DNA from 3 places in the Pseudomonas sp. EA_105y_Pfl2_R69 genome. Region 1 is predicted to be linked to each of the others. Evidence: predicted binding sites of a transcription regulator. Region 1 holds the regulator's gene; each other region holds the start of a gene.
What was found. Region 1 encodes sigma-54, which starts transcription at its own class of promoters, with help from an activator protein. Its sites were predicted from a motif close to ANTGGCATNNANNTTGCTNT; they were not measured.

Region 1 (10,138 bases):
CCAGGCGGTGCCGCAATTGCAGGCCCAGGTCGAGCAGATTATTGCCGAGGCCCGCAAGCAGGGTGCCAGCGCCTGCGAAGTGGCCGTGTCGGTGGAGCAGGGCCTGTCCACCACGGTGCGTCAGCGCGAGGTGGAAACCGTCGAGTTCAACCGTGATCAGGGCTTTGGCATCACCCTCTATGTCGGCCAGCGCAAGGGTTCGGCCAGTACCTCGGCCAGCGGTGAGGCGGCCATTCGCGAGACCGTCGCGGCCGCCCTGGCGATTGCCAAGCATGCCTCCGAGGACGAATGCGCCGGCCTGGCCGATGCCGGTTTGATGGCCCGCGAACTGCCGCAGCTGGATCTTTACCATGCCTGGTCGATCACCCCGGAGCAGGCCATCGAGCAGGCCTTGAGCTGCGAGGCGGCGGCTTTTGCCGCGGATGGACGGATCAAGAACGCAGACGGCACCACCCTCAATACCCATCAAGGTTGCCGGGTGTATGGCAACAGCCATGGCTTTGTCAGCGGTTATGCCAGCACTCGGCACAGCCTGAGCTGCGTGATGATCGCCGAAGACGGTGGGCAGATGCAGCGCGACTACTGGTATGACGTCAATCGCCAGGGCGAGCTGCTGGCCGATGCCGGCAGCATCGGCCGGCGCGCCGCCGAGCGCGCGGTGAGCCGTTTGGGCGCGCGCCCGGTGCCGACCTGCGAGGTGCCGGTGCTGTTTGCAGCCGAGTTGGCCACCGGTCTGTTCGGCAGTTTCCTGGCGGCGATTTCCGGCGGCAACCTGTACCGCAAGTCCTCCTTTCTCGAAGGCACACTGGGTCAGCAGCTGTTTCCCGAGTGGCTGACGCTCGACGAGCGTCCGCATATCCCCCGCGCGTTGGGCAGCGCCGCCTTCGACGGCGACGGTCTGGCCACCTACGCCAAGTCCTTTGTCGAGCGTGGCGAGTTGCTCTCCTACGTGTTGGGCACCTATTCCGGGCGCAAGCTGGGCATGCCCAGCACCGCCAATGCCGGTGGTGTGCACAACCTGTTCGTCAGCCATGGCGATGAAGACCAGAAAGCGTTGCTCAAACGCATGGGCCGCGGTCTGCTGGTCACCGAGTTGATGGGCCAGGGCCTGAACATGGTCACCGGCGACTATTCCCGCGGCGCGGGCGGCTACTGGGTGGAGAACGGCGAGATCCAGTTCCCGGTGCAGGAAGTCACTATCGCCGGCAATATGCGGGATATGTTCCGGCAGATTGTCGCTGTGGGTAATGATCTGGAACTGCGCAGCAATATCCGCACCGGCTCGGTGCTGGTCGAGCGGATGACGGTGGCCGGTAGTTGATTCGGGCTGTATGAAAAAGGGGCTGTCGCTTAAGCGCTCAGCCCCTTTTTATTGCTTCGATCCGCTATTCGCCTTCGTCGAAGTAGTTGTTGATCAGCTCGCTGAGGGCATTGAGCGCCTCACCGTCCTGTTCGCCCTCGGTATGCAGGTGCACGGGCGTGCCTTTGCCGGCGGCGAGCATCATCACCGCCATGATGCTCTTGCCGTCCACCAGGCTGTCCGGGGCGCGGCCGATCTTGACCTGGCAGGGGAAGCGGCCGGCGACGCCAACAAACTTGGCGGCGGCACGGGCGTGCAGACCAAGCTTGTTGATGATGGTGATTTCGCAGGCGGGCATCGCGGCAATTCCTTAACTGAGGTCGCGGTGGCGAATCTGGACGTTCTTCAGGATGGGCTTGAGGGCTTCGCCGAGGCGGTTGGCCAGGTATACCGAACGATGATGGCCGCCGGTGCAGCCGATCGCGACCGTGACATAGGCGCGGTTGCTGGCGGCAAAGCGCGGCAGCCACTTGGTCAGGTAGGCGAAGATGTCCTGGTACATGTCTTCGACATCGGCCTGGGCCGAGAGGTAGTCGGCCACCGGTTGATCCAGGCCGGAGTAGTCGCGCAGGTCCGGTTTCCAGTAGGGGTTGGGCAGGCAGCGCACGTCGAACACCAGGTCGGCATCCACCGGCATACCGCGCTTGAAGCCGAAGGACTCGATAAGAAAGGCGGTACCCGGCTCCGGCTGGTTGAGCAGGCGCAGCTTGAGGCTGTCGCGCAACTGGTAGAGGTTGAGGTGGGTGGTGTCGATCTTCAGGTCGGCCAGATCGATGATCGGGCCCAGGAGCAGGCTTTCGTCGGCAATGGCCTCGGCCAGCGAGCGGCTCTCGTTGGTCAGCGGGTGGCGCCGGCGGGTCTCGGAGAAGCGCTTGAGCAGAGTCTCTTCATCGGCGTCGAGGTAGATCACGTCGCATTTGATATGCCGTGCGCGCACCTCGTCGAGCAGCTCGGGGAAACGCTTGAGGTGGCTGGGCAGGTTGCGCGCGTCGATCGACACGGCCACTTGCGGGTGCAGCAGCTCGGTATGCAGCAGGGCGCGTTCGGCCAGCTCCGGGAGCAGGCCTGCCGGCAGGTTGTCGATGCAATAGAAACCGTTGTCCTCAAGTACATCGAGGGCGGTGCTTTTGCCGGAGCCGGAGCGACCGCTGACGATGATCAGGCGCATGCTCAGGCTCGATTGAGTTGGCTTTGCACGTCCACCACCACCTGGTACAGGGACTCACTGCTCTGAGCCTGGCGCAGGCGGTCGCGCACGTCGCTGCGGTCGAGCATGCTGGCGATCTGTCGCAGCAGTTCCAGGTGGGCGTCGGTCGCCGCTTCGGGAACCAGCAGGACAAACAGCAGATCGACCGGCGCGCCGTCGATGGCGTCGAAGTCCACCGCGGCATCCAGTTTCAGCAGGGCACTGATCGGCGCGTTGCAACCGGGCAGGCGACAGTGCGGAATGGCGATGCCATTGCCGAAACCGGTCGAGCCGAGTTTTTCGCGGGCGATCAGGCTTTCGAATATATCTTGGCCATCCAGGTCGGGCAGCTCGCGCGCCACCAGGTTGGCAATCTGTTCGAGAACACGTTTTTTGCTGCCGCCCGGCACGTTCACCAGGGAACGGCCGGGGGTCAGGATAGTTTCAAGTCGGATCATAGGAGATAGGCGAGGTCAGCGGGCCAGTGCGCCCTGTTGACGGTCGAGCTGTTTTTCCTTGTGCTTGATGAGTTGGCGATCGAGTTTGTCGGTGAGTAAATCGATGGCGGCGTACATGTCGTCGTGTACCGCATTGGCGACGACTTCACCGCCGGCAATGTGCAGGGTCGCTTCGATTTTCTGCTTGAGCTTCTCGACCTCCATGATGACTTGCACATTGGTGATTTTGTCGAAGTGGCGCTCCAGTCGACCGAGTTTTTCGTCGATATAGGCGCGCATGGCGTCGGTCACATCCAGCTGATGTCCACTGATGTTGACTTGCATACCGCATTCTCCTTGTTGCCGTGTGTAAGAGGCAGGCAATAGGCCTGCCGCCGGAACACTGTGGCGTGGAAGACCCTGGCAGAACGAGTCTGGCACTGTCGCCGGCGCGTATAGGCAGCAGAGCTGCTTGCGCGCAAAGGCGAGGCCGGGTGTTGTTTTGTGCAGTGTGAACCGTCTTCCTTCTTGTGCCGCCCTAGATCAATCGCTTGCGCTCGCTGGATGGCGCTATCCCGAGGGATTCACGGTACTTTGCGACTGTACGGCGGGCTACTTGAATGCCCTGTGCCTCCAGTAAACCAGCGATCTTGCTGTCACTCAACGGCTTTTTTGCATTTTCCGCGGCGACCAGTTTTTTGATGATGGCGCGGATTGCGGTGGACGAGCATTCGCCGCCCTCGGAGGTACTGACGTGGCTGGAGAAGAAGTATTTCAGCTCGTAAATGCCGCGCGGGGTGTGCATGAATTTCTGTGTGGTGACCCGCGAGATGGTCGACTCGTGCATGCCCACGGCCTCGGCGATATCGTGCAGCACCAGAGGTTTCATCGCCTCGTCGCCGTAGTCGAGGAAGCCGCGCTGGTGTTCGACGATCTGCGTGGCGACCTTCATCAGGGTTTCGTTGCGGCTTTGCAGGCTCTTGATAAACCAGCGCGCTTCCTGCAGCTGGTTGCGCATAAAGGTGTTGTCGGCACTGGAGTCGGCACGCTTCACAAAACCGGCGTACTGCGCGTTGACCCGCAGGCGCGGCATGGCTTCCTGGTTCAGCTCCACCAGCCAGCGTTCGTTGTGCTTGCGCACGATCACGTCCGGCACCACGTATTCCGGCTCGCTCGATTCGATCTGCGAGCCGGGGCGCGGGTTGAGGCTCTGGATCAGCTCGATAACCTGGCGCAGCTCGTCTTCCTTGAGCTTCATGCGGCGCATCAGCTGGCTGTAATCGCGGCTGCCGAGCAGGTCGAGGTAGTCGCTGGCCAGGCGCTGGGCCTCGCTCAGCCAGGGGGTCTTGGCCGGCAGTTGGCGCAGTTGCAGGAGCAGGCATTCGCCGAGGTTGCGCGCGGCAATGCCGGCGGGCTCGAACTGCTGGATGCGGTGCAGCACGGCCTCGACTTCGTCCAGTTCGATGTCCAGCTCCGGGTCGAAGGCCTCGACCACTTCTTCCAGGGTTTCTTCCAGATAGCCCTGCTCGTTGATGCAGTCGATCAGGGTCACCGCGATCAGGCGGTCCTTGTCGGACATGGGCGAAAGATTGAGCTGCCAGAGCATATGGCTCTGCAGGCTCTCGCCGCTGGAGGTGCGGGTGGTGAAGTCCCACTCGTCATCGTCGTTGCTGCTGCTCGGCAGGCTGCTGGCGCTGGTCTGGTAGATGTCTTCCCAGGCGGTATCGACGGGCAGCTCGTTGGGAATGCGCTCGTTCCAGTCGCCTTCCTCCAGGTTGTCCACAGTCTGGGTGTTTTCCTGGTAGCTGGGCTCCTGGAACGTGGGCTCTTGCTGTTCGCTGGAAGTGGCGCTCTCCGCACCATCGGCCATGGGGTCCGAGTTGTCGAAATCTTCGCCGTCTTCCTGGCGTTCGAGCATCGGATTGGATTCCAGTGCCTCCTGGATCTCTTGTTGCAGATCCAGGGTCGACAGTTGGAGTAGGCGAATGGCCTGTTGCAGCTGCGGTGTCATCGTCAGCTGCTGGCCCATCTTCAGGACTAGCGATGGTTTCATTGCAGACCTTATTTACCGGCGTCTGTGCGCAATCCACTACAGGGCGCGGAGGCGCCACAAGGAAGCAAATTATATGCCTGACTCTAAGGGGTTTGCCTAGGGGTGGCGCTTGTTTGCGTGAGAAAAGCCCCTGTTACAGGCGGAACTCATGTCCCAGGTACACCTCTTTGACCGTCTGGTTGGCCAGGATGGCTTCGGCGTCGCCTTCGGCGATCAGTTGGCCGTCACTGACAATGTAGGCGGTTTCGCAGATGTCCAGGGTCTCGCGTACGTTGTGATCGGTGATCAGTACGCCGATACCCTTGGCCTTGAGGTGGTAGATGATCTGTTTGATATCGCCGACCGAGATCGGGTCGACCCCGGCAAAGGGTTCGTCGAGCAGGATGAACTTGGGCGAGGTCGCCAGGGCGCGGGCGATTTCCACACGCCGGCGTTCGCCGCCGGACAGGCTCATACCGAGGTTGTCGCGGATATGGCTGATATGAAACTCCTGCAGCAGGCTTTCCAGCTCCTTGCGCCGCTCTGTGCGGTCCAGGTCCTTGCGGGTTTCCAGGATGGCCATGATGTTGTCGGCCACGCTGAGCTTGCGAAAGATCGAGGCTTCCTGCGGCAGGTAGCCGATGCCGGCGCGGGCGCGGCCGTGCATGGGCTGGTGGCTGACGTCGAGGTCGTCGATCAGGACGCGGCCCTGGTCGGCCTGGACCAAGCCGACGATCATGTAGAAGCAGGTGGTCTTGCCCGCGCCGTTGGGGCCGAGCAGGCCGACGATCTGCCCGCTGTCGATGCTCAGGCTGACGTCGCGCACGACTTGGCGGCCTTTGTAGCTCTTGGCCAGGTGCTGGGCTTTCAATGTGGCCATGGTTACTGCGCCTGCTGGTCGGCTGGTTTGTTCTTCGGCTGGATCACCATGTCGATTCGCGGCCGTGGCACGCTGACATTGCTGCCAGTGGCGCGGCCGGCGTTGACGATCTGGCGCTGGGTGTCATAGACGATCTTCTCGCCTTCGAAGGTGTTGCCTTCCTGGATCACCTTGGCCTGGTCGATCAGCACGATGCGCTCGTTGGCGGCGAAGTACTGGATGGTCAGGCCGTAGGCCTTGACGATCTGCTTGTCGGCGGCTGGCAACTGCTCGTAATAGGCGGGCTTGCCGACGGCGGTGAACACGTCGATATCGCCCGCCGCGGTCTGGGTGATGGTCACGGTGTCGCCCGTGATCTTCAGCGTTCCCTGGGTGATGACCACGGTGCCGCGGTACACGGCCACACCTTTCTTGTCGTCAAGTTCGGCGCTGTCGGCCTGGATCCGGATCGGCTGTTCGCGATCCGACGGCAGGGCCCAGGCGCTGATGCTTCCGAGCGCGGCGCTGAGACCGAAAAGAAGGGGGAGGGTTTTAACGAGCCTCATGCTGACCTCTTACATTGGACAGCAGGAGCATCCTGCCGTCATTCAAGTACGCTTTCATTCCTTGTGCCGTGGTCACCCCATTGGCGGCGTCGATTCTAACGGCTTGCTCGGTCTGCGCATATTCCTTATCCGGGAATACGGTCAGGCGGCTGGTGGTGAGAATGGTCGGGCGGCCCTTGGCGTCGGTGCGGGCGATACGCACCTTGTCGATCAGCTCGACTTCCTTGCCGGCGGGGGCGACTTCGCCGCGCTCGCTGCTGATGTTCCACGGCAGCTCGTCGCCGCGGTACAGCTGCATGTCGGGGTTGCTGAGCAGGGTGATGTCGGTGCTCTGGATATGTTCGGTCTTGTCCGCGGTGACCTCGTAGTGCAGCGAGCCGTCGGGCATGTACTGCACGGTGCGGATAGTGGTCGCGTAGAAATCGATGGTGTTCTGCGCGGTCCCCGGTTTGTCCCGCTCGGAGAAGCTTGCGGGGTTGATGTTCCAGTAGCCGAGCGCCACCAGAAGCGCGGCGGCGCAGGCGAGCAGGGCAATGTTGAGCAGTTTGCGCGACATGATGGGCTCTATAGGTAGGCGGCTTGGGCGGCTTCGAGGCTGCCCTGGGCGCGCATGATAAGTTCGCAGAACTCGCGGGCGGCCCCTTCGCCGCCGCGGGCCTGGGTTACCCCATGGGCGTGCTGGCGGACGAAGGCGTCGGCGCTGGCCACGGCCATGCCCAGGCCTACCCGGCGGATCACCGGCAGGTCCGGCAGGTCGTCGCCCAGGTAGGCCACCTGCGCATAACTCAGGCCCAGTTCACCGAGCAGCTCGTCGAGCACCACCAGCTTGTCTTCACGGCCCTGGTACAGGTGCTGGATGCCCAGGTTCTGCGCACGGCGCTCGACCACCGGGGTCTTGCGCCCGCTGATGATGGCGGTGCGCACTCCGGAGTTGATCAGCATCTTGATGCCGTGGCCGTCGAGGGTATTGAAGGTCTTGAACTCGCTGCCGTCGACCAGGAAGTACAGTTTGCCGTCGGTGAGCACACCGTCGACATCGAAAATGGCCAGTTTGACGCCTTGGGCGCGTTGCAGCAGGTCAGGGTTGAGCGTTTCTAGGGTCATCACATTACTCCGGCGCGCAGCAGGTCGTGCATATTCAGCGCACCGACCGGGTGGTCGTTGCTGTCGACCACCACCAGGCCGCTGATCTTGTGGTCTTCCATGATTTTCAGGGCCTCGGCGGCGAGCATCTCGGCGCGGGCGGTCTTGCCGTGGGCGGTCATCACATCGTCGATCAGGGCCTGGCGTACGTCGATGCCGCGATCCAAGGTGCGGCGCAGGTCGCCGTCGGTGAAGACCCCGGCCAGGCGGCCGTCGCTTTCCACCACCACGGTCATGCCCAGGCCTTTCTGGGTCATTTCCAGCAGGGCATCACGCAACGAGGTGCCGCGCTGCACGCGGGGCAGGGCGCTGCCGGCGTGCATGACGTTTTCCACTTTCAGCAGCAGGCGGCGGCCCAGGGCTCCGCCGGGGTGGGAAAAGGCGAAGTCTTCGGCGGTAAAGCCGCGGGCTTCCAGCAGGGCGATGGCCAGGGCGTCGCCGAGCACCAGGGACACGGTGGTCGAGGAGGTCGGTGCCAGATTCAGTGGGCAGGCTTCCTGGGAGACCTGGGCGTCCAGGTTGACTTCGGCGGCCTTGGCCAGGGGCGAATTGGGGTTGCCGGTCATGCTGATCAGGGTGATGCCGAGGCGTTTGATCAGCGGCAGCAGGGTGACGATTTCCGCCGTCGAGCCGGAGTTGGACAGGGCCAGCACCACGTCGTCGCGGGTGATCATGCCCATGTCGCCATGGCTGGCTTCGGCCGGATGGACGAAGAAGGCGGTGGTGCCGGTGCTGGCCAGGGTGGCGGCGATCTTGTTGCCGATATGCCCGGATTTGCCCATGCCCACCACGACCACGCGGCCCTTGCTGCCCAGAATCAGCTCGCAGGCGCGGACGAAATCGCCGTTGATGCGTTGCAGCAGGTCCTCGATCGCTTCGAGTTCGAGGCGGATGGTGCGCTGCGCGGATTGGATCAGTTCGTTGGGCTGGCTCATGGCGTCTCTAGGGCGGCTGAGTAAAAGTCGAGGATTATAGCGGGAAAGGTGCGCCTGCCCAGCACTTCCAGCACGACTCGCTGCTCGAGCGGTTGTGCAAACTGTTATCTGGCATCACATGTTCAATCTTGGGTCGGGAAAAGCCTAGTGGTATAGTTCGCGCCCATTTTCGGTCCGTTCGGCGGTTGTAGTGCCCTTTTTTCGGGATGCTGCGTCTGTCAGGCAAGCGTTAGAGCAAGGAGTCCAGATGAGCGCCGAGAACCCATATGCCGTAGAGCTGAAGAGCCTGAGCTTCAAGCGCGGCGAGCGGGATATCTTCAGCAATATCGATATTCGCATTCCCCGTGGCAAGGTCGTCGGCATCATGGGGCCGTCCGGCTGCGGCAAAACCACCCTGCTGCGCCTGATCGCCGCCGAGCTGCGGCCGAGCGAGGGCGAGGTCTGGGTCAATGGCGTAAACCTGCCCACGCTGTCGCGCAGCGAGCTGTTCGACATGCGCAAGCAGATGGGCGTGCTGTTCCAGAGTGGCGCGTTGTTCACCGACCTGGATGTGTTCGAGAACGTGGCCTTCCCGCTGCGGGTGCACACCCAGCTGCCCGAGGAAATGATCCGCGACATCGTCCTGATGAAGCTGCAGGCGGTGGGCCTGCGCGGTGCCCTCGAGCTGATGCCGGACGAGCTGTCCGGCGGCATGAAGCGCCGCGTGGCCCTGGCTCGCGCCATCGCCCTGGATCCGCAGATTCTGATGTACGACGAACCCTTTGTCGGCCAGGACCCCATCGCCATGGGCGTGCTGGTGCGCTTGATTCGCCTGCTCAGCGATGCCCTGGGGATTACCAGCATCGTGGTCTCCCACGATCTGGCGGAAACCGCCAGCATCGCCGACTACATCTATGTGGTGGGCGACACCCAGGTGCTGGGCCAGGGCACCCCGGACGAGCTGATGAAATCGGACAACCCGCGGGTGCGCCAGTTTATGCAGGGTATCCCCGACGGGCCGGTACCCTTCCACTTTCCGGCGGCCAACTACCGCGACGATCTATTGGGGGGGCGCTGATGCGCAAGACATCTGTGCTCGAGCGGGTTCGCCTGTTCGGCCGGGCCGGTATCGACGTGGTGGCCACGCTGGGTCGCTCCAGTCTGTTTCTGCTGCGGGCGTTATTCGGCGGCGGTTCGCGCAACGGCTTCCAGTTGCTGGTCAAGCAGCTCTATTCGGTGGGGGTGATGTCCCTGGCGATCATCGTGGTATCGGGGCTGTTTATCGGCATGGTGCTGTCGCTGCAGGGCTTCAGCATCCTGACCCAATACGGTTCGGAGCAGGCGGTGGGGCAGATGGTCGCCCTGACCCTGCTGCGCGAGCTGGGGCCGGTGGTCACCGCCTTGTTGTTCGCTGGGCGCGCCGGTTCGGCGCTGACCGCGGAAATCGGCAATATGAAGTCCACCGAGCAGCTCTCCAGCCTGGCGATGATCGGGGTCGACCCGCTCAAGTACATAGTCGCGCCGCGGCTGTGGGCCGGTTTTATCTCGATGCCCTTGCTGGCGATGATTTTCAGCGTGGTCGGCATCTGGGGTGGGGCCATGGTCGCCATCGACTGGCTTGGGGTTTACGAGGGCTCGTTC
Region 2 (10,138 bases), on a different contig from region 1:
CTCCTCGGCTTGCTCGGCCATCGCCTGGGCACACGTCGCCTGGCCCTTATCACCGGCATCACCTCGAGCACTCTGCTGCTCACCATGTCGCAGCTGCGTGATCCCATACTGATCACGCTGACCCTGACCTGCCTGGCGGCCAGTGCGGCGATCAGCTGGGGTTGCATCGTCGAAATCGTCAGCCGCTGCGCCCGTGCCGAGTCACGCTCGACCTACCTGTCCTGCGCCTCCAGCGGCACGGCCTGGGGCTACGCCCTCAATGGCCTGTTGATCCTGATAGTGGTGCCGCTGCTTGGCTGGCAGGCCAGCTGGCAGGTCGCCGGGCTATTCGGCCTGCTGGTCGTGGCCCTGACCTGGCATATGCTGCGCGATCTCAAGACTTTGCCCGTCAGCTCAGCGGCCAGCCTCGGCCCGGTCGACGCGGCGATCCCGGCCCGCCATCTGTTCGCCACCATCATCGGCGAACGCACCGCCTTGTTCGCCAGCCTGATCTGTCTGCTCGTGGGCTTTACCAGCATGCCGTTCTCCTACTGGCTCAACAGCTACCTGGATGAGCTAAGCCTGCCGGCGGCGCTGGGCGGCTACACCTGGGCAACAGTAGGAGGCACGGGCATGGTGGCCGGCTTTATCACGGGCAAGCTGGCCGACCGCAAGGGCCATGGCACCGCGCTGATGGTGATCTTCAGCGGCTTCGCCCTGGGCCTGCTGGCCTTCGTCGCGGACCCGGGTAAATTCGCCCTGGTCGCCGGCTTCGGCTATGGCCTGATGTATTTCCCGATGTGGGGCATCGTCGCCGGCTGGGTCAATCAGCATTACTCATCGACCGCGACCATGCAGATCAGCGGCATCTGCATGGTGGCTTTCGGCCTGGGCGGGACCTTGGGCAACCTGCTGGCCGGCTATATCCGTGAAACCACTGGCTCGCTGCATGACGTATTTTTGGTGTTGGCCGCCGCTTCGCTGTTGCTGGTGGCCTTGGCCATCGTCATTCTGCGCGGCGACCGCCAGGCCGCGCGGGCGGCGAAACCGGCAGCCAACTGAGTCTGCGGAATAACGGCCAACATGCCCCCTACGACGTGGCGTGAGGCGGCAGCACCGCTGTGGAAATGGACGTCTTTATCCGACCTGAGTATCACCGCGAGTTGTCGCGAGTCATGGCCGTTCATAGTGTGCGCCCGCTGATTCATGGCCACAGCCACCGCCCGTTAGCGCATGCGCTGACGGGCGACGGGCAGATGCCAGGCGCATCGTGCTCGGCGACAGGGATCGTCAGGTCTGGGCCCTGCCGGTGAAAAAACAAGGCTTTGCCCAGGTCCCATTCAGGCAAAAACTTGATGGCGCGCACAAAGTGCTGCCCTGCCCCCCTTGACGGATTTTGCGCCGCTTATCAGCATCAGCGCCCTCAAAATGCCATCAGGGACAGATCATGCCGATCAGCAAGGAACAGCTCCTCAAATACGTCATCGCACCGGTTGCGCTTATCGCACTCAGCGTCGCCACCTTCAACAGCGTGTTCTTCTATAACGAAGCCGGTTTCGCCACCCATGTGCGAACCATCTTCGGCGAGGAGAAAGTGGTCGATGACGTGGGCTATGCGACCAAATGGTTCGGCCGCGCCACCGCCTGGAAGAAGGCCCTCAGCGTGCAGTCGGTACTCACCGAAGCCCTGGCCATCGACGACAGCAGCGACAACGACTCGCTCGGCGCGACCATCGAAGCCTTCCCCATCGTGTTTCTCGGCAATGTCGACGCCAAGGTCGAGTCCTCCGCGCGCTTTCGCCTGCCGGCGGGCGAGCAATTCCTGAAGATCGCCCAGGAGTACCGCAACCCGGAAAACTTCATCAAGACCGCTCTGGTGCCGGCCATCAAGGAAACCCTGCAAGCCACCGCCTCGCTGATGAGCGCCGACGACTTCTACGCCGGGGCGCGCAGTGAATTTGCCGCCGAGTTCGAAAACCAGCTCAATGACGGCCTCTACCTGATCAAGCGCAAGGAGATTCGCGGCCCGCGCGGCCATCAGCCGAGCCAGACCGCGATTCTGCAGGCCGGCACCGAGCAGGGCGCGTTCGGCGACAACAATGTCAGCCAGTTCATCACCGAGAAGGTCATGGACAGCAAGGGCATACCGGTGCGCAAGCAACAGCAGTTCCGCAAATACGGCGTGGAAGTGGTCGAAGCACGCATCACCAACGTCGATCCCAACCCGCAGTACAAGCAGCGCATGGTCAAGGTGCAGCAAGCCCTGGCCGAACTCGCAGTGGCGCGGCAGAACCGCCTGAAGGAAGAGGAAGAGAAACTGCTGGTCACCGCCCGCGGTGAAAAGGAAGTGGAAGCGCGCCGCCAGGAAACCCTGCGCGACCAGATCGAACGCACCACCCAGGCGGAAACCGAGAAGCAACTGGCGATCATCAACGCCGAGCGCGAGAAAGGCCGTGCCGAGATCGAGAAACAGACCGCCGAACTGCTGCGCGATAAAGCGGCGATCACCGCCGATGCGACGAAGATCACCGCCGACGCCGAGGCTCATGCCCGCGAAGCGGTGATCAAGGCCGACGGCGCGCTGCAACCCAAACTCGATGCCCTGATCGCGATCAACAAGGTCTGGGCCGAGGCCGCCGCCCGGGCACCGGTACCCAGCGTGATGATGGGCGGCGCTAGCGACGGTGCCAGCAGCCGCCAGGATGAGATCGGCCAACTGATGGGCGTACTGGCCACCAAGGCCGCGCGCGACCTATCATTGGATCTGAAAGTGCAGCAGTAAGCACCGCCCCAGGAAAAAGCGCCCAGCCGGGCGCTTTTTTGCTTTAGAGCGCCGGCACGCCGCTATGAAAGCGAAACTCGCTGTCCGGCGACTCGATCAGCTCGCGCTCCACCGCCCTCACCCGCTCGATGGCTTGATCGACATCCCGCGCATCACCGTACTGATAGGCCAGTTTCAGATAATGCTGAAAATGCCGCGCTTCGCTTTTCAGCAGGCCGAAATAGAACTTGCCCAGTTCTTCATCCAGATGCGGCACCAGCGCCTCGAACCGCTCGCAACTGCGCGCCTCGATAAAGGCCCCGATCACCAGGGTGTCCACCAGTTTGTGCGGCTCATGGGTGCGCACGATCTTGCGCAGGCCCGAGGCGTAGCGCGCCGCCGACACCGGGCGCAGGCCGATCTTGCGCCGCTTCATGATGCGCAGCACCTGCTCATGGTGCACCAGTTCCTCACGGGCCAGGCGCGACATGGCATTAAGCAGGTCGACATAGGTGCTGTACTTGGCCATCAGGCTCAGGGCCGTGCTGGCGGCCTTGAATTCACAGTTCTTGTGATCGATCAGCAGGGTCTGCTGATCGGCCAGCGCGGCGGTGATCCAGGCATCCGGCGTGCGGCAACCGAGAAACGCGTGGATTTCCGGCAGACTCATGGGTACCCCTCAGGAGCCAGACAGCGACATGCAAGCGGGCAAGCCCTCGGCACACGGATAGAACAGAGCAACAGATAATCGGTTTCGGCTAACAGATACATAAATTCACAAAATCAGACCGGCGGGAGTGATACAGCTAGAGCACGGCCATTATACGAATGGGCGCGCGAACCACCACTCGATTGACACCGATCAAGTAGCAACCGAGCGACAGCAATCTATAGTGATAAACAGTACAACTGACTGCACATGGAGATGATCATGCAAGCTATTCGCAGCATTCTGGTGGTAATGGAACCCGAACGGCCAGAAGGGCTGGCTCTGAAACGCGCCAAACTGATTGCTGGCGTTACCCAGTCACATCTGCACTTGCTGGTATGCGACAAGAAAAATGATCACACCACCTACCTTAAGGATCTGACCGGCCAACTCGGCAGCGAAGGCTTCAGCGCCTCCAGTCAGCAGTCATGGCATGAGAACCTGCACCAGACCATCATCAGCGTGCAGCAGGCCGAGGGCTGCGGCCTGGTGATCAAGCAGCATTACCCGGACAACCCGCTGAAAAAAGCCCTGCTCACCCCGGATGACTGGAAGCTGCTGCGCTACTGCCCCGGCCCGGTGCTGATGGTTAAAACCGACAAACCCTGGGCTGACAGCGTGGTCCTGGCAGCGGTCGATGTGGGTAATGCCGACGGCGAGCACCGCACCCTGCATACCAGCATCGTCAGCCATGGTTTCGATATCGCGGCCCTGGCCAAGGCCGAACTACACGTGATCAGCGCCCACCCGGCCCCCATGCTTTCGGCTGCCGACCCGACCTTTCAGCTCAAGGAAACCATCGAGGCGCGCTATCGCGACCAGTGCAAGGCCTTCCAGGCCGAGTACGAGATTGCCGATGAACGCCTGCACATCGCCGAAGGCCCGGCCGATGTACTGATTCCGCAGATGGCCCACCGACTCAATGCCGGGGTCACGGTGATCGGCACCGTGGCGCGCACCGGGATTTCCGGGGCCCTGATCGGCAATACCGCCGAGGTGATTCTCGACTCGCTGGAAAGCGATGTGCTGGTACTCAAGCCCGATGAAATCATTGCCCACCTTGAAGAGCTGGTGGCACAGCACTGACCCATTGTGCAGCGCAACAAAAAGCCGCCTGAATAGGCGGCTTTTTCATCCAATATCTTCGATCAGGCTCTTGTCTCAAGGCCTTCGAGCAGAAAGCGCGGCGCGATATAGCGCTCGTAGTGGGCCTCGGAGAGCAGAAAGAACTCCCGGTCGATGGCATCGCGCAACTCGGGCAAGCCCCAGTCGCGGAACTCCGGCAGCAACGCCATACCGTAGGCATCCAGCTGGCTGATCACCCGCGCACCACGGGCAATCAGCTGATAAGCCCAGCAATAGGGCGACTGCTGCGGCACGAAGCGGATCTTGCGCTGTTCCAACTGGATACGCAGGCGCTGCGCATCGAAAACCTCCAGCTTGGCCGCCATCACCTGTACCAGCAGCACTTCCAGGCGCAGCCATACCGCATGTTTTTCCTCGTCGCTGTAGCCATTCCAGTGGATCACCTCATGGTGGAAGCGCTTGCAGCCACGGCACACCAGATCGCCGTAAACAGTGGAGCACAGGCCGACACAAGGGGTTTTGATACGTTGGTTGGACATGGCAAAGGGGATTGAGGCTGGCGGAGAGGCTGGCATCTTAGCCCTTTGTCTAAGGCAGATCACCCCCATATAAGCGGGGCCTTTGGCTTAACTTTATAAAAGCTTTCCAGTAGAATCGGCCCGCCTTTAATAGGCAGCAATGTCCGTTGGAAGCTGTTTTCAAAGCGTCACGAGCACAGTCAATCCTGCAGGTTCGATGTTGGTGCCGGCCCTTGAGTCCCATTCAAGAGTCGGCACCAGCCCTCATCCAGCCCGTCCTGCCGGCGTAAAACTTTGAAAACAGCTTCTGCAAGAAAGCAGCGAAACCTCGGCTGAGGGGCCCATAAAGCCGCGAAGCGCCTGGTTCGTTGTTTTCTGGATCGCGTCCCGGACAACCCTTTGGGACCACTGATGAGGGTAATAACTGTGCTTGAAGCCTATCGCAAACATGTAGCAGAGCGTGCCGCTCAGGGTATCGTGCCCCAGCCGCTGAACGCCGAACAAACCGCAGGCCTGATCGAGCTGCTGAAAAACCCGCCAGCAGGCGAAGAAGCTTTCCTGCTCGACCTGATCACCAACCGCGTACCGCCAGGCGTCGACGAAGCCGCCTACGTCAAGGCCGGTTTCCTCTCTGCCATTGCCAAAGGCGAAGCCTCCTCCCCGCTGATCAGCAAGCAACACGCCGTTGAATTGCTCGGCACCATGCAGGGCGGCTATAACATCGCCACCCTGGTCGAGCTGCTCGACGACAGCGAACTGGCTGCCGTGACTGCCGAACAACTGAAGCACACCCTGCTGATGTTCGACGCCTTCCACGACGTCGCGGAAAAAGCCAAGAACGGCAACGTTCACGCCAAAGGCGTGCTGCAATCCTGGGCTGACGGCGAGTGGTTCAAGAACCGCCCGACCCTGGCCGACAAGATCAGCCTGCGCGTGTTCAAGGTCACCGGCGAAACCAACACCGACGACTTGTCCCCGGCTCCCGATGCCTGGTCGCGCCCGGATATCCCGTTGCACGCCCTGGCCATGCTGAAAATGGCCCGTGACGGCATCGTGCCGGACGAACAAGGCGTTACTGGCCCGATGAAACAAATCGAAGCCATGCGCGGCGAAGGTTTCCCGATTGCTTACGTCGGCGACGTGGTCGGTACCGGCTCCTCGCGCAAATCCGCCACCAACTCGGTGCTGTGGTTCTTCGGCGACGACGTGCCGAACGTGCCGAACAAGCGCGCGGGTGGCTTCTGCTTCGGTAACAAGATCGCCCCGATCTTCTACAACACCATGGAAGATGCCGGCGCCCTGCCGATCGAATTCGACGTATCCAACATGCACATGGGCGACGTGATCGACCTGTACCCGCATGCTGGCAAAGTCTGCAAGCACGGCACCGATGAAGTACTGACCACCTTCGAAATGAAGACCCCGGTACTGCTCGACGAAGTCCGCGCTGGCGGCCGTATCCCGCTGATCATCGGTCGCGGCCTGACCGAGAAAGCGCGCGCCGAACTGGGCCTGGGCCCAACCGACCTGTTCAAGCTGCCTGAGCCGCCTGCCGCCAGCACCAAGGGTTTCACCCTGGCGCAGAAGATGGTCGGCAAGGCCTGCGGTTTGGCGGAAGGCCAAGGCGTGCGCCCTGGCACCTACTGCGAACCGAAGATGACTACCGTCGGCTCCCAGGACACCACTGGCCCGATGACCCGCGACGAGCTGAAAGACCTGGCGTGCCTGGGCTTCTCCGCCGACCTGGTGATGCAGTCGTTCTGCCACACCGCGGCTTATCCGAAGCCGATCGACGTCACCACCCACCACACCCTGCCGGATTTCATCCGCACCCGTGGCGGCGTGTCCCTGCGTCCTGGCGACGGCATCATCCACAGCTGGCTGAACCGCATGCTGCTGCCGGACACCGTCGGTACCGGTGGCGACTCGCACACCCGCTTCCCGATCGGCATCTCCTTCCCGGCCGGTTCCGGCCTGGTCGCCTTCGCCGCTGCCACCGGCGTTATGCCGCTGGACATGCCGGAATCGGTACTGGTGCGCTTCAAGGGCAAACTGCAACCGGGCATCACCCTGCGTGACCTGGTCCATGCCATCCCTTACGTGGCCATCCAGAAAGGCCTGCTGACCGTCGAGAAGAAAGGCAAGATCAACGCCTTCTCCGGCCGCATCCTGGAAATCGAAGGCCTGGACGAGCTGACCGTCGAGCAGGCGTTCGAGCTGTCCGATGCTTCGGCTGAGCGTTCCGCTGCAGGCTGCACCATCAAGCTGCCGGAAAAAGCCATCGCCGAATACCTGCAGTCCAACATCACCCTGCTGCGCTGGATGATCAGCGAAGGCTACGGCGATGCACGCACCATGGAGCGTCGCGCCCAAGCGATGGAAGCCTGGTTGGCCGATCCGAAGCTGATGGAAGCTGACAAGGACGCCGAGTACGCCGAAATCATCGAAATCGACCTGGCCGACATCAACGAGCCGGTTCTCTGCGCACCGAACGACCCGGACGATGCTCGTCTGCTGTCCTCCGTTCAGGGCGAGAAGATCGACGAAGTGTTTATCGGTTCGTGCATGACCAACATCGGTCACTTCCGCGCTGCCGGTAAGTTGCTGGAGAAAGTCGAAGGCACCCTGCCGACTCGTCTGTGGCTGTCGCCGCCGACCAAGATGGACCAGCATCAGCTGACCGAAGAAGGCTACTACGGCATCTACGGCAAAGCCGGCGCGCGCATGGAAATGCCGGGCTGCTCGCTGTGCATGGGTAACCAGGCACGCGTTGAGGCGAACTCCACCGTGGTTTCGACCTCCACCCGTAACTTCCCCAACCGTCTGGGCGATGGTGCCAACGTTTACCTGGCTTCGGCCGAGCTGGCCGCTGTTGCAGCGATCACCGGCAAACTGCCGAGTGTTGAGGAATACATGGTCTACGCGAAGAAAATCGACACCATGGCAGCGGACGTTTACCGCTACCTGAGTTTCGACCAGATCGCCGAGTTCCGTGAAGCCGCTGCGAACGCCCAGATCCCGGTCGTTCAAGCCTAACGAAACAACGCATCGCGCTGCACTTGTAAAGAGCAGCCCCGCCTTGTGCGGGGCTTCTCTTTACGCGCCAATTGCACAGAGCAAAGCCAAACGGCTACCTTCTGCGCCTGGCGGTACCATAACGCACCACATCACCATAAGGAGAAGTCCATGAAGCACGGAATCATTGTTGCACTGTGCCTGCTCAGTCTGGCCGGCTGCAGCAGCGAATACATCATCAGCACCACCGACGGCCAGCTGCTGACCAGCGATGGCAAGCCGCGCCTGGATAAAGACACCGGAATGATCGAGTTCACCGACAGTGAAGGACGCGAACAGCAGATCCCGCAAAGCAATGTCAAGCAGATGCTCGAACGCTGAAATCGCACCCGCAACACATTAATGCCGCTCACTTTCCCTAAGTGAGCGGCATTTTTTATAGCCCCGGCTTTTAGCGCTCGCCTACAGCGAACCGGCCATACCGCAGCAGGTGTAGTCCGGGGAGATTCTTGCGCCATCATCACCGACGTGGCGGCCTCCAGCGAGCGCACCGCAACCCTGGCATATGCCTTGCTTTGCTATAGCCAGCTAAGTCCTTCCAACGGCGGAAACGACTTGATAGACAATGGTGTCGTCCCAATCGCTGACTAGATCAGCCGTTGGCACGGCACTTTTTTGCGTGAACCAAGGAAAAGCACCATGAGCGAGCACGATATCAGCCGCAGTGACGTACCGGAAAAGCGTGTACTGAATATCGGCTTTATGGCCCTGACCGACGCGGCATCGGTGATCGTCGCCGCCACCCAGGGCTTTGCCGAGAAACACGGCCTGACCCTCAACCTGCAGCGCCAGGCCTCCTGGGCCACCTTGCGCGACAAGTTGCTGAGCGGTGAGCTGGATGCGGCGCACAGCCTCTACGGCATGATTTACGGCGTACAGCTGGGGCTCGGCGGCGCACCTGCCACCGACATGGCGATTTTGATGGGGCTGAACCACAATGGTCAGAGCATCAACCTGTCGCCGGCCCTGCAGGCGGCTGGCGTGTGCAGCGGCGAAGCACTGGCCTCACGCGCGCACCAGGGCGGTGCAAAACTGACCTTCGCTCAGACCTTCCCCACTGGGACCCATGCCATGTGGCTCTATTACTGGCTGGCGAGCCAAGGCATTCATCCGCTTCAGGACGTCGACAGCGTGGTGGTGCCGCCGCCGCAGATGCTGGCGCACCTCAAGGCGCAGCGCATCGACGGTTTCTGCGTCGGCGAACCCTGGAGCGCCCAGGCGGTGGACGAACAGCTTGGCTGCACCCTGGCCACCAGCCAGTCGATCTGGCCGGATCACCCGGAGAAAGTCCTGGGCTGCACCCGTAGCTTCGTCGAACAGCATCCCAATGCTGCCCGCGCCCTGGTCATGGCTGTCCTGGAGGCCAGCCGCTTTATCGACGAGAGCGAGGAAAACAAACGCAGCACCGCGCAGCTGCTCAGCGGTAGCGACTATGTCGATGCGCCGTTGTCGGCCATCCAGCCGCGTTTTCTCGGCCAGTACCAGGACGGCCTCGGCCATGCCTGGCTGGACCCGCATCCGCTGCGCTTCCATGCCGACGGCCTGGTGAATATGCCCTACCTGTCGGACGGCATCTGGTTTATGACCCAGTTCCGCCGTTGGGGCCTGCTGCGCGACGATCCCGACTACCTCGCGCTGGCCCGCCAGGTGCAGCAGCTTGAGCTGTACAGCCAGGCAGCCGCCGCTTTGGGTATCCAGGTACCGGATGCCATGCGCAGCAGTCGACTGCTCGATGGAAAAACCTGGGACGGCAGCGATCCGGCAGAATATGCCCGCAGTTTTGCCCTCAACGCCCTGGCCGAAAACGCCGCGGCCGCCCTAGAAGAGAGCCTCTGAGATGCTGCGTATTTTGCTGATCAACGACACGCCAAAAAAGGTCGGCCGGCTGAAAACCGCCCTGATCGAGGCCGGCTTCGAGGTCATCGACGAGTCCGGCCTGACCATCGACCTGCCGGAACGGGTCGAGGCGGTACGCCCCGACGTGATCCTGATCGACACCGAGTCCCCCAG
Region 3 (10,138 bases), on a different contig from region 1:
ACAGTACCGCCAGCGCCGGAACGTGCTGGTCAAGGGCCTGCACGAGATCGGCTGGATGGTGGAAAACCCCAAGGCCTCGATGTACGTCTGGGCGAAGATTCCCGAGCAGTACGCCCACCTCGGCTCCCTGGAGTTCGCCAAGAAGCTGCTGCTGGAAGCCAAGGTCTGCGTCTCGCCCGGCATCGGTTTCGGCGATTACGGCGACGACCATGTGCGCTTTGCCATGATCGAGAACCAGGACCGTACCCGCCAGGCCATTCGCGGCATCAAGGCGATGTTCCGTGCCGATGGCCTGATCCAGCCCCCGGCTGCAAGCAAACCGCGTAAGGCCACCGATAGCTGACGGCTCGCCAGGGGCTGCCGACCCTGGCAGCAGAGCAGCCCCTGCGCCCTGCCCGCGCGCGTGTCGTGCCGGCAGGGCGCTGTCCAATCAGCTCGAATAATCCAGCACCGTCCATACCCGACTGAGGCCGTCGCCAATCACGCAGCCACTCTGGCTCAGCTGGCTGCGACTGCTGTTGCTGTGCAGCGACATCAGCGTGGTGCTGCCATCGGCGGCATCCGAGCGCTCGCTCAGCCACTGCACCCGGCCGCAATTGGCCGTTTCGATCACGTAACTGGCCGCGACGCGGGCGTCCCGGCTCGGCAGCCTGATCGTATCCACCACCCGACCCTGTTCCTGCACCCGCTTGCCATCGGAAACCAGCACGGCCCAGGCCTGGCCGTCCTCGATCACCAGGTAGGTGCCATTGGCCCTGGGTTGTTCCAGTTGTGGCTGGGCACAACCACTCAGCAGGCCCAGCAGCACAATTGTCATCAGCATCTGTTGCATTGTCAGTTACTCCGGCAGCGGCTTTCAGGGCCTACGGCAAGGCGGTAAATCTGGGAGACAGCCTTACTATTATCGAATACTGTTTATTTGTACAGTGTTTTTCGATTACCCTGAATCCGCTCATTACGCCAGGCCTGCAACGCTGCACACCCGGGCCACCCCAGAGATTAACCAGGAGAACGAGGATGCTGGACGTACTGCAGTTGAAGCACACGGTAAACCGCATGGCGCTGGAAAAGGTCCGTGCCACGGTCGCCGAATTGCACCTGGAAGGCATCGTCACCGAAGGCAAGACGCCGTTCTCCAGAGTGCACTTCAATACCTGTTTTGCCGAAATCGAGGCCCTGCTACAACGTGCCGGCTACCACAAGCAGCTCGATGTGGTCGGTTACCAGGGCCTGGCCTATGCCATGTTCGATCCCGCTCGCTGGGAGGCGGTGCAAGTGCTGCGCTGGCTCAAGGAGTTTGTCGAGGAGGCGCAGCCGCGATCCGCTCCCCAGCGCCAGGGACACAGGGCCTGAGGGATTTCTCCCCAGGCCGGCAGGCGAACCAAAAGCGCCCAACGCCGCTCGTGCCTGCACACCAATGGCCCATGGACACCGCAATGCGGTCCCATGGGCCAATGCCGGGGACATCTGCGCGCCAGTCTCACGACCTATAATTAATATTAAATATTAACCCCAAGCATATGATTTATATAAATATATAAATCTATCCTAGACTGTTTCTAAGTTCCGCAGGTCCATTCCTGAGGGCGGCATTGCCAGCGTTTACGCAAAACTGGCAAGCCCTTTGCATATACCTCCTCAAGACACCTACACACGTCTTCAGATCGCCAACGGCGGTGATCGGGACGAAATTGACAAAGACGTCAACGACACTCGGCCAGCTACTGGCGGGGTTGTCCGCGACGTCTTTTTTCGTTTCTGGGACCTGAGGAACCACTATGCGTAACTCCACCGCTCGCCGTTCGCTACTAAAGAAAACCCTGGCCGGACTCGGCTGTGCTGCCGTCATGCTGCTATCGCCGCTGAGCGTGCAGATCGCCCTCGCCGCCGAGGCGGAAAAGGACGAGCTGAAATTCGGCTTTATCAAACTGACCGATATGGCCCCGCTGGCCATCGCTTACGAGAAAGGCTTCTTCGAGGATGAAGGCTTGTACGTCACCCTGGAGGCCCAGGCCAACTGGAAGGTACTACTGGATCGAGTGATCGACGGTGAACTGGACGGCGCACACATGCTCTCCGGCCAGCCGATCGGAGCCACCATAGGTTTCGGCACCAAGGCCGACGTGGTCACCGCCTTCACCATGGACCTCAACGGCAACGCCATCACCGTCTCCAATGCGGTCTGGGAGGAGATGAAGAAGCATGTGCCGATGGAAGGCGGCAAGCCGGTGCACCCGATCAAGGCCGACGCCCTGAAGCCGGTGATCGAGAAGTTCAACGCCGGCGGCAAGTCCTTCAATCTGGGCATGGTGTTCCCGGTGTCCACCCATAACTACGAACTGCGCTACTGGCTCGCCGCCGGCGGCATCCATCCGGGTTATTACGCTCCGCACAAGGGCGACATCAGCGGCCAGATCGACGCCAAGGCCCTGCTCTCGGTGACCCCACCGCCGCAGATGCCGGCCACCATGGAAGCCGGCACCATCCACGGTTACAGCGTCGGCGAGCCGTGGAACCAGGCCGCCGTGTTCAAGGGTATCGGCGTGCCGGTGGTGGCCGACTACGCCATCCGCAAAAACATGTCGGAGAAGGTCTTCGGCGTGTCCAAGAGCTGGGCCGAAGCCAATCCGGAAACCCACAAGCGCGTGGTCAAGGCGCTGATCCGCGCCGGTCAGTGGCTGGACGCGGACAACAACGCCAACCGCCAGGAAGCGGTGGAGATCCTTTCCCGTCCCGAGTACGTGGGGGCCGACGCCAAGGTGATCGCCAACTCGATGACCGGCACCTTCGAGTTCGAGAAGGGTGACAAGCGCGAGGTGCCGGATTTCAACGTGTTCTTCCGCTACCACGCCACCTACCCCTACTACTCCGATGCCGTGTGGTACCTGACGCAGATGCGCCGCTGGGGCCAGATCGCCGACGCCAAGCCGGACAGTTGGTACCTGGAGATGGCCAAGCAGGTCTACCTGCCGGCGATCTACCGCGAAGCCGCTGCCGAACTGGTGGCAGAAGGCAAGTTCAGCGCCGCTGACTTCCCACCGGCCGACGACGACGGCTTCCGTGCCCCGCTGACCGACACCATCGACGGTGTGCCTTACGACGGACGCAAGCCCAATGCCTACCTCGAGCAGTTCGAGATCGGCCTGAAAGGCGACACGCAGCTCTAATCGGCACTCCCGGAGCCGGCACCCCGGCTCCCTCCTAACCAAGAGGACAGGACGATGAGCAACCCGAGCGTCGCCACCCCGATAACCGCAACACTCAAGTCGGCGCGCAGCAGTGCGCTGCTCAAGCGCTGGGCTCCGGCCCTGATCCTGCCCATGCTGGGCATCATCGGCTTCCTGCTGTGCTGGCAGCTGCTGGCCAACAATATCCAGACCAGCCTCGGCCAGTTTCCCGGCCCGGTGCAGGTCTCCGAACAGTTCTCCGGCCTGGTCGGTGCGCACCTCAAGGAGCGCGAAAAGGCCCGGACCTTCTATGAGCGCCAGGACACGCGCAACGCCGCCCTGCTGGCGAAGAATCCGGACGCCGAGGTCAAGGTACGCATCTATACCGGCAAACCGACCTTTATCCAGCAGATCTTCACCAGCCTCTACACCGTGATGGCCGGCTTTGCCATCGCCTCGCTGATCGCCATTCCGTTGGGGATCGTCTGCGGCCTGAGCAAGGGCATCTACACCGCCATCAACCCGCTGATTCAGGTGTTCAAGCCGGTGTCGCCGCTGGCCTGGCTGCCGCTGGTGACCATGCTGGTCAGCGCCCTGTACGTCAGCGATGACCCACTGTTCGCCAAGTCCTTCCTCACCTCGGCGATCACCGTGGCGCTGTGCTGCCTGTGGCCGACGGTGATCAACACCACGGTGGGCGTGGCCGGCATCGACCAGGACCTTAACAACGTCAGCAAGGTGCTGAGCCTGTCGCCCATGTCGCATGTACGGCGCATCGTCCTGCCGGCCGCCGTGCCGATGATCTTCACCGGTCTGCGCCTGTCGCTGGGGACCGGCTGGATGGTGCTGATCGCCGCCGAGATGCTGGCGCAGAACCCCGGCCTGGGCAAATTCATCTGGGACGAGTTCCAGAACGGCAGCTCCAACTCCCTCGGGCGGATCATGGTGGCGGTAATCGTCATCGGCCTGATCGGCTTCGCCCTCGACCGTCTTATGCTCCTGCTGCAACGCCAGTTCAGCTGGGACAAGAATGCCGTACTGCGCTAATCAGGAGACTTTTCCATGAGCCATTCACACCTCGAACTCAGCGGCGTCGGCATCGATTTCCCCACCGACAAGGGCCTGTACCGCGCGCTGCAGAACGTCAACCTGCGCATCGACAAGGGCGAGTTCGTCTCCCTGATCGGCCACTCCGGCTGTGGCAAGTCCACCGTGCTGAACATCGTCGCCGGTCTGTACAAGGCCACCACTGGCGGGGTCATCCTCGACGGCCGCGAGGTCGACGAACCCGGCCCCGAGCGCGCCGTGGTGTTCCAGAACCACAGCCTGCTGCCCTGGCTGAGCTGCTACCAGAACGTCGAGCTGGCGGTGCGCCAGGTGTTCCAGGGCAAGAAATCGCGCGGTGAAATGCGCGAGTGGATCGAGCACAACCTGGAACTGGTGCATATGAGCCACGCCAAAGACAAGCGCCCCAGCGAAATCTCCGGCGGCATGAAACAGCGCATCGGCATCGCCCGCGCCCTGGCCATGCAGCCCAAGGTGTTGCTGATGGATGAACCCTTCGGCGCGCTGGATGCCCTGACCCGCGCCCACCTGCAGGACTCGCTGATGGATATCCACGCCGAACTGGGCAACACGGTGATCATGATCACCCACGATGTCGACGAGGCGGTGCTGCTGTCCGACCGCATCGTGATGATGAGCAACGGTCCGGCAGCCACCGTGGGCGATATTCTCAAGGTAGAACTGGCCCGTCCCCGCGAGCGACTGGCCCTGGCCAACGACCCGCAGTACCACGGCTACCGGGCGGCGGTGATGGAATTCCTCTACCAGCGCCAGCAGCGCCCGGCAGCTTGAGCTGTGCCGCCATCAACCCGCGGTAAGGATTGCAGCGGGTTGATAGCGGCAGGCCAGCGGCCTGACTGAGAACTGCCGATCCGATTGAACTTAATGCGCAGACGGCCACCGAAACCAAGCCATTCACAGTCGTTCAAGATCATTAAGGATCAGTCGTGCTCGATCTCACCACCTGGAACCTCTCGGTTCCCACCGACCCATCCCCCACTACCATCGAAACCCCGCGCCTGAACAACGGTTATGACAGCCAGTACTTGCGCCGCAATGACGATGGCAGTGTCACCTTCTGGGTCCCGGTAGACGGCTCGCATACCGCCGACGCCCGCTACCCGCGCAGCGAACTGCGCGAAACCCAGGCCGACGGCTCGCTGAGCAACTGGTACTACTACAGCGCCGACAACCACCTGAGCGCGGTGTTGACGGTCAATCAAGTGCCAAGCAAGGGCAAGGTCGTCATCGGCCAGATCCACAGCAAGGACGAACCCGGCAGCAACAATGATCCGCTGGCTAAACTGCAATATCACTACCTACGCGGCGTCGGTCGGCTGGAACTGCTGCTGCGCAAACGCCCGGGCGATGCAGAAGTACAGAACATTCTGCTGGCCGAGAACATCCAGCTGAACGAGCGTTTCAGCTATAAGCTGCGCATCACCTCGAGCGGCAAGCTGGGTGTCAACGTCCAGAGCAGCGAAGGCGACAAGGGCGCGCTTTATCAGCAATTAAGCGCGTACTGGGGCAAGGAACAGCTGTACTTCAAGGCGGGTGCCTATATTCAGGACAATTACGGCCCGTCCAATGAAGGCGGCCGGGTGACCTTCTATCATGTGAACACCCAACACCGTTGAGGACGAGCGAATCGCCGTGGCGGGCGGTGCATCATTCAGCGGGCCGATCGCACAAAGTCGATAAAAGCCCACGTACAATTGCGCCGCCCTATCCCGTTTGCACGAGACCTGCCCATGGCCCGCCTTAAACTCGAGTTTCCCGAAGACCAGTTCTGCTACAGCACCCACCTGACGGTACGGGTGACCGATATCAATGCGGCCAACCACCTGGGCAACGACTCGATGATCTCGATGATCTCCGAGGCGCGGGCGCGTTTTCTCTTCGAGTTCGGCATCGAGGAAACCCGCGAGGACGGCACCGGCATCATCGTCACCGACCTGGCCACCACCTACCGCGCCGAAGCTCATGCCCGCGATCAGTTGCTGTTCGAGGTCGGGGTGATGGATTTCAACAAGTACGGCGGCGACATCAGCTTCCGTATCAGCCGCCCGGCAGATGGCAGCCTGGTGGCGATGGCCAAGTCGGGCTTCGTCTTCTTCAACTACAAAACCGGCCAGGTGGTGGCGATGCCCGAGGCATTCAGCGGCCTGTTTCCCGCCGTCAATTGGCTCGACTAACCGACGGCCAGCCCGCGTGATCTCGAGGCGAACAGGCGCAGGCTAACCCGCTATCGCGGCCAAGGCCTGCTGCAAATCAGCGCGCAGATCGTCTAGGTGCTCGATGCCTACCGACAGCCGCACCAGATTGTCGCCGATGCCGAGCTGTGCGCGGCGTTCGGCGGGAATCGAGGCGTGGGTCATCTTCGCCGGCTGGCTGATCAGGCTTTCCACCCCGCCCAGGCTCTCGGCCAGGGTGAACAGTTGGGTGGCCTCGAGGAAGCGCCGGGTGCCTTCACCGTCGCTGGCCAGATTCAGGCTAATCAGGCCGCCCGCGCCGCGCATCTGGCGCAGCGCCAGTTGGTGCTGCGGGTGACTGGGCAGGCCGGGATAGAGCACCGAGGCAACCTGGGGTTGGCGCGCCAGCCAGGCGGCCAGTTCGCCGGCGTTAGCGACATGGCGTTGCAGGCGCAAAGCCAGGGTGCGCATGCCGCGCAGACAGAGGAAGCTGGAGAAGGGATCGAGGATGGCACCCACCGAGTTCTGCAGGAAGGCCAGCTGTTCGGCCAATTCCGCGCGGTCGGCGATGGCCACCAGGCCGGCGATCACGTCGGAGTGGCCGTTAAGGTACTTGGTGGCCGAGTGCACGACGATGTCGAAGCCGTGCTCCAAAGGCCGCTGCAGGTAGGGTGAGGCAAAGGTGTTGTCGGCCACGGTGAGGATGCCGCGGGCGCGACCGAGCTGGCCGACCTGGGCCAAGTCGCAGAGCTTGAGGGTCGGGTTGGTCGGGGTCTCGACCCAGATCATCCGCGTCTCGGGCCTGAGCGCGGCGGCCAGGCTGGCGGCGTCGGCGTCCGCCGGCACATAACTGACCTGCAGGCCGGAACCGGGCTTGCGCACCCGTTCCAGCAGGCGGTAGGTGCCGCCGTAAAGATCATCCACCGCGACCAGGTGGCTGCCCGCCGGCAGCAGTTCCAGCAGCGTGGCGCAGGCCGCCAGGCCGGAGGCGAAGGCGTAGCCGTGGGTGCCGCCCTCCAGCTCGGCGATGGCCCGCTCAAGCGCCTGGCGCGTGGGGTTCTGGCTGCGCCCGTACTCGTAGCCGGCGTGCACCCCGGGCGATTGCTGGCGGAAGGTCGAGGTGGCGTAGATCGGCGGCATCACCGCGCCGGTCCAGTCCGGCTCGTAGCCGGCGTGCACGGTCAGGGTTTCGAATTCGCTCATGGTGAACTCCCTTGCAGGGTTTGCCTTCTGCCACGGACTCAACTTGCCAGACCGTAGGATGGGTCGAGCCCGTAGGGTGGGTTAGCCGCGCAGCGGCGTAACCCACCGTTGATGCCGTAAGGTTCCGGCACGCCGCGAATAAAACGGTAACAGCCCCTAGCGCAGGGTCCGGCGCCAGAGGTTGAGTACGTCGCTCTTGGTGATCAGGCCGAGAAAGCGGCCGTTTTCCACGATCAGCGCCACGTGGCCTGCGTCGAAGGTCTGCAGCAGGCGTTCCAGCGGCACGTCCGGGTCGAGGGTCTGCAGGTTGCTGACCATGGCCTCGCGCACCGGTGACTGGAAATGCTCGGGGGCGTCCTTGACCGCGCGCAGCAGGTCCCATTCGTCGACCAGGCCAATCACGTCGTCGCCCTCCATCACCGGCACCTGGTCGATATCGTGGAAGCGCATGCGCCCGTAAACCGCAGACAGGGTCTCGTCGGGCTTGCAGGTGACCGTGGTGCCTTCGTCGTAACGCCGCGCGATCAGGTCGCGCAGATTGCCCTGCTTGGGCCGTTCGATCAGGCCCTGGTCGATCATCCAGTAGTCGTTGAACATCTTCGACAGGTACTTGTTGCCGCTGTCGCAGACGAAGGTCAGCACCCGTTTGGGGCTGGTCTGCTCGCGGCAGTAGCGCAAGGCGGCGGCCAGCAGGGTGCCGGACGAGGAACCGGCCAGCACGCCCTCCTCCTTGAGCAGCAGGCGCGCGGTGTGCAGGCTCTCGGCATCGCTGATGCGGTAGGCGCGCTTGACCAGGGCGAAGTCGGCGATGGCCGGCACGAAGTCCTCGCCGATGCCCTCCACCAGCCAGCTGCCGGCCTCGCCGAACTGGCCGGTCTCCACGTAGTCGGCCAGCACCGAGCCTGCCGGGTCGGCCAGGACCATCTCGACGCCTGGCGCGACCTTCTGGAAGAAATGGGTCAGGCCGCCGAGGGTGCCACCCGAGCCGACGCCGACCACCACCGCATCGAGGCGCTGCTCCATCTGCCGCCAGATCTCCGGGCCGGTGCCGCTCTCGTGGGCCCAGGCATTGGCCGGGTTGTTGAACTGGTCGATGTAGAAAGCGCCCGGCATCTGTGCGGCGATGCTGCGCGCCAGGTCCTGGTAGTAGTCGGGATGGCCCTTGCCGACATCCGAGCGGGTCAGGCGCACCTCGGCACCGAGGGCCTTGAGGTGGAAGATCTTCTCGCGGCTCATCTTGTCCGGCACCACCAGCAGCATGTGGTAGCCCTTCTGCGCGGCGACCAGGGCCAGACCCAGGCCGGTGTTGCCGGCGGTGGCTTCGATGATGGTGCCGCCGGGTTGCAGCTGGCCGCTTTTTTCCGCGGCCTCGATCATGGTCAGGGCGATGCGGTCCTTGATCGAGCCACCGGGGTTCTGGTTTTCCAGCTTGACGAATAGCTGGCAGGGGCCGCTGTCGAGGTGGGTCAGCGGCAGGATCGGCGTGTTGCCGATCATCTCGAGCAAGGGATTGCTGGACATGGGCGTGGCCTCTTGTGCAGAGCTGCCGAGTCGGTGCGGTCCTGGCGGCCCGCACGCTGGCCGAGGCCCAGACGACGCCAGGTTACGGCGCAAGGGCCATGCCTTAAGTTATAGGCACTTCCCCGGTTCATGGCCAGCTACGGTCGGCCACAAGGCTTTGCTTGGTTCCACCAGCAAGGCCCCGGCCCGGCAGGCCTGCAAGGCGCTCCTCGCGCTCAGAACGGCGTTACCACGGTCCCCTGCGGTTCTGCTGCAGCTGGTCGCCAGAATTCTGGACGGCCACAGCCGCTTCGTGGACAGGGTGCTGGGAAAACGGTCAGGGGTGCCGAGCATCCGCGCGAACCTGTCCTTGCGTGAATTGACAGCGTCGAGCCGGCTGCCCGTCGCCGATAGCCTATGGGCTGAGCGCTGCCGGGCACCGCCACAGTTCCTCCCCTATACTCCTTGCAGCCTGGCTCGTCGTCTTGGGCATAACACCAGCGTGGCCCGGCAGGTGTAAGGGGGGTGAACTCCCCCGCTAGTGTTTGGCAGGATGTTTTTGTGTCGCCCCGGGGGCGGCAAGAACAGGATGCACAACATATGGCATTTGCAATCGTCTTGATTCTGCTTGTCGTCGTCTCGGTGCTGTTCCATGTGCTGAGTCCCTGGCAGGCGACAGAAGCCGCCTCCAATTGGGGTTCGATAGACGCCGCACTGTTTATCACCCTGCTGATCACCGGGGCCTTCTTTGTCGCCGTTTGCCTGTTTATGGCGATTGCCATCATTCGCTACCGGCATAAGGCCGGTCGCCGCGCCGCCTATCAGCCCGACAATAAGAAGCTGGAATGGTGGTTGATCGGCATCACCAGCCTGGGCATCGTCGCCCTGCTGGCCCCCGGCCTGGTGGTGTACCACGACTTCGTCCGGGTTCCGCAGGAGGCCCACGAACTGGAAGTGGTCGCCCAGCAGTGGCGCTGGGGCTACCGCTTCCCCGGCCAGGACGGCCAACTG

Region 2: a site for sigma-54 is predicted at 8,626-8,645, ahead of AACY13_RS08670 (CmpA/NrtA family ABC transporter substrate-binding protein). Genes of this name have one in related genera too.
Region 3: a site for sigma-54 is predicted at 1,612-1,631, ahead of AACY13_RS08645 (CmpA/NrtA family ABC transporter substrate-binding protein). Genes of this name have one in related genera too.

The regions. Positions count from the first base shown of each region.
Region 1 is NZ_CAXAOO010000001.1:778,209-788,346, forward strand. Features, by position in the region: gene pmbA (metalloprotease PmbA) at 1-1,321, shown strand, start outside; gene AACY13_RS03360 (HPr family phosphocarrier protein) at 1,386-1,658, opposite strand; gene rapZ (RNase adapter RapZ) at 1,671-2,528, opposite strand; gene ptsN (PTS IIA-like nitrogen regulatory protein PtsN) at 2,531-3,004, opposite strand; gene hpf (ribosome hibernation-promoting factor, HPF/YfiA family) at 3,020-3,328, opposite strand; gene AACY13_RS03380 (RNA polymerase factor sigma-54) at 3,522-5,036, opposite strand; gene lptB (LPS export ABC transporter ATP-binding protein) at 5,170-5,895, opposite strand; gene lptA (lipopolysaccharide transport periplasmic protein LptA) at 5,898-6,440, opposite strand; gene lptC (LPS export ABC transporter periplasmic protein LptC) at 6,427-6,996, opposite strand; gene AACY13_RS03400 (KdsC family phosphatase) at 7,005-7,544, opposite strand; gene AACY13_RS03405 (KpsF/GutQ family sugar-phosphate isomerase) at 7,544-8,518, opposite strand; gene AACY13_RS03410 (ATP-binding cassette domain-containing protein) at 8,766-9,575, shown strand; gene mlaE (lipid asymmetry maintenance ABC transporter permease subunit MlaE) at 9,575-10,138, shown strand, end outside.
Region 2 is NZ_CAXAOO010000002.1:607,293-617,430, reverse strand. Features, by position in the region: gene AACY13_RS08710 (MFS transporter) at 1-1,041, shown strand, start outside; partial or broken gene AACY13_RS08705 (UDP-2,3-diacylglucosamine diphosphatase) at 1,140-1,369, shown strand; gene AACY13_RS08700 (SPFH domain-containing protein) at 1,427-2,761, shown strand; gene AACY13_RS08695 (tRNA-(ms[2]io[6]A)-hydroxylase) at 2,805-3,410, opposite strand; gene AACY13_RS08690 (universal stress protein) at 3,672-4,535, shown strand; gene AACY13_RS08685 (DUF1289 domain-containing protein) at 4,598-5,074, opposite strand; gene acnB (bifunctional aconitate hydratase 2/2-methylisocitrate dehydratase) at 5,480-8,089, shown strand; gene AACY13_RS08675 (YgdI/YgdR family lipoprotein) at 8,240-8,449, shown strand; gene AACY13_RS08670 (CmpA/NrtA family ABC transporter substrate-binding protein) at 8,768-9,964, shown strand; gene AACY13_RS08665 (ANTAR domain-containing response regulator) at 9,966-10,138, shown strand, end outside.
Region 3 is NZ_CAXAOO010000002.1:595,671-605,808, reverse strand. Features, by position in the region: gene alaC (alanine transaminase) at 1-343, shown strand, start outside; gene AACY13_RS08655 (hypothetical protein) at 431-832, opposite strand; gene AACY13_RS08650 (transcriptional regulator) at 1,018-1,353, shown strand; gene AACY13_RS08645 (CmpA/NrtA family ABC transporter substrate-binding protein) at 1,779-3,167, shown strand; gene AACY13_RS08640 (ABC transporter permease) at 3,222-4,214, shown strand; gene AACY13_RS08635 (ABC transporter ATP-binding protein) at 4,230-5,024, shown strand; gene AACY13_RS08630 (polysaccharide lyase family 7 protein) at 5,180-5,869, shown strand; gene AACY13_RS08625 (thioesterase family protein) at 5,984-6,427, shown strand; gene AACY13_RS08620 (trans-sulfuration enzyme family protein) at 6,470-7,627, opposite strand; gene AACY13_RS08615 (cystathionine beta-synthase) at 7,784-9,148, opposite strand; gene AACY13_RS08610 (cytochrome c oxidase subunit II) at 9,728-10,138, shown strand, end outside.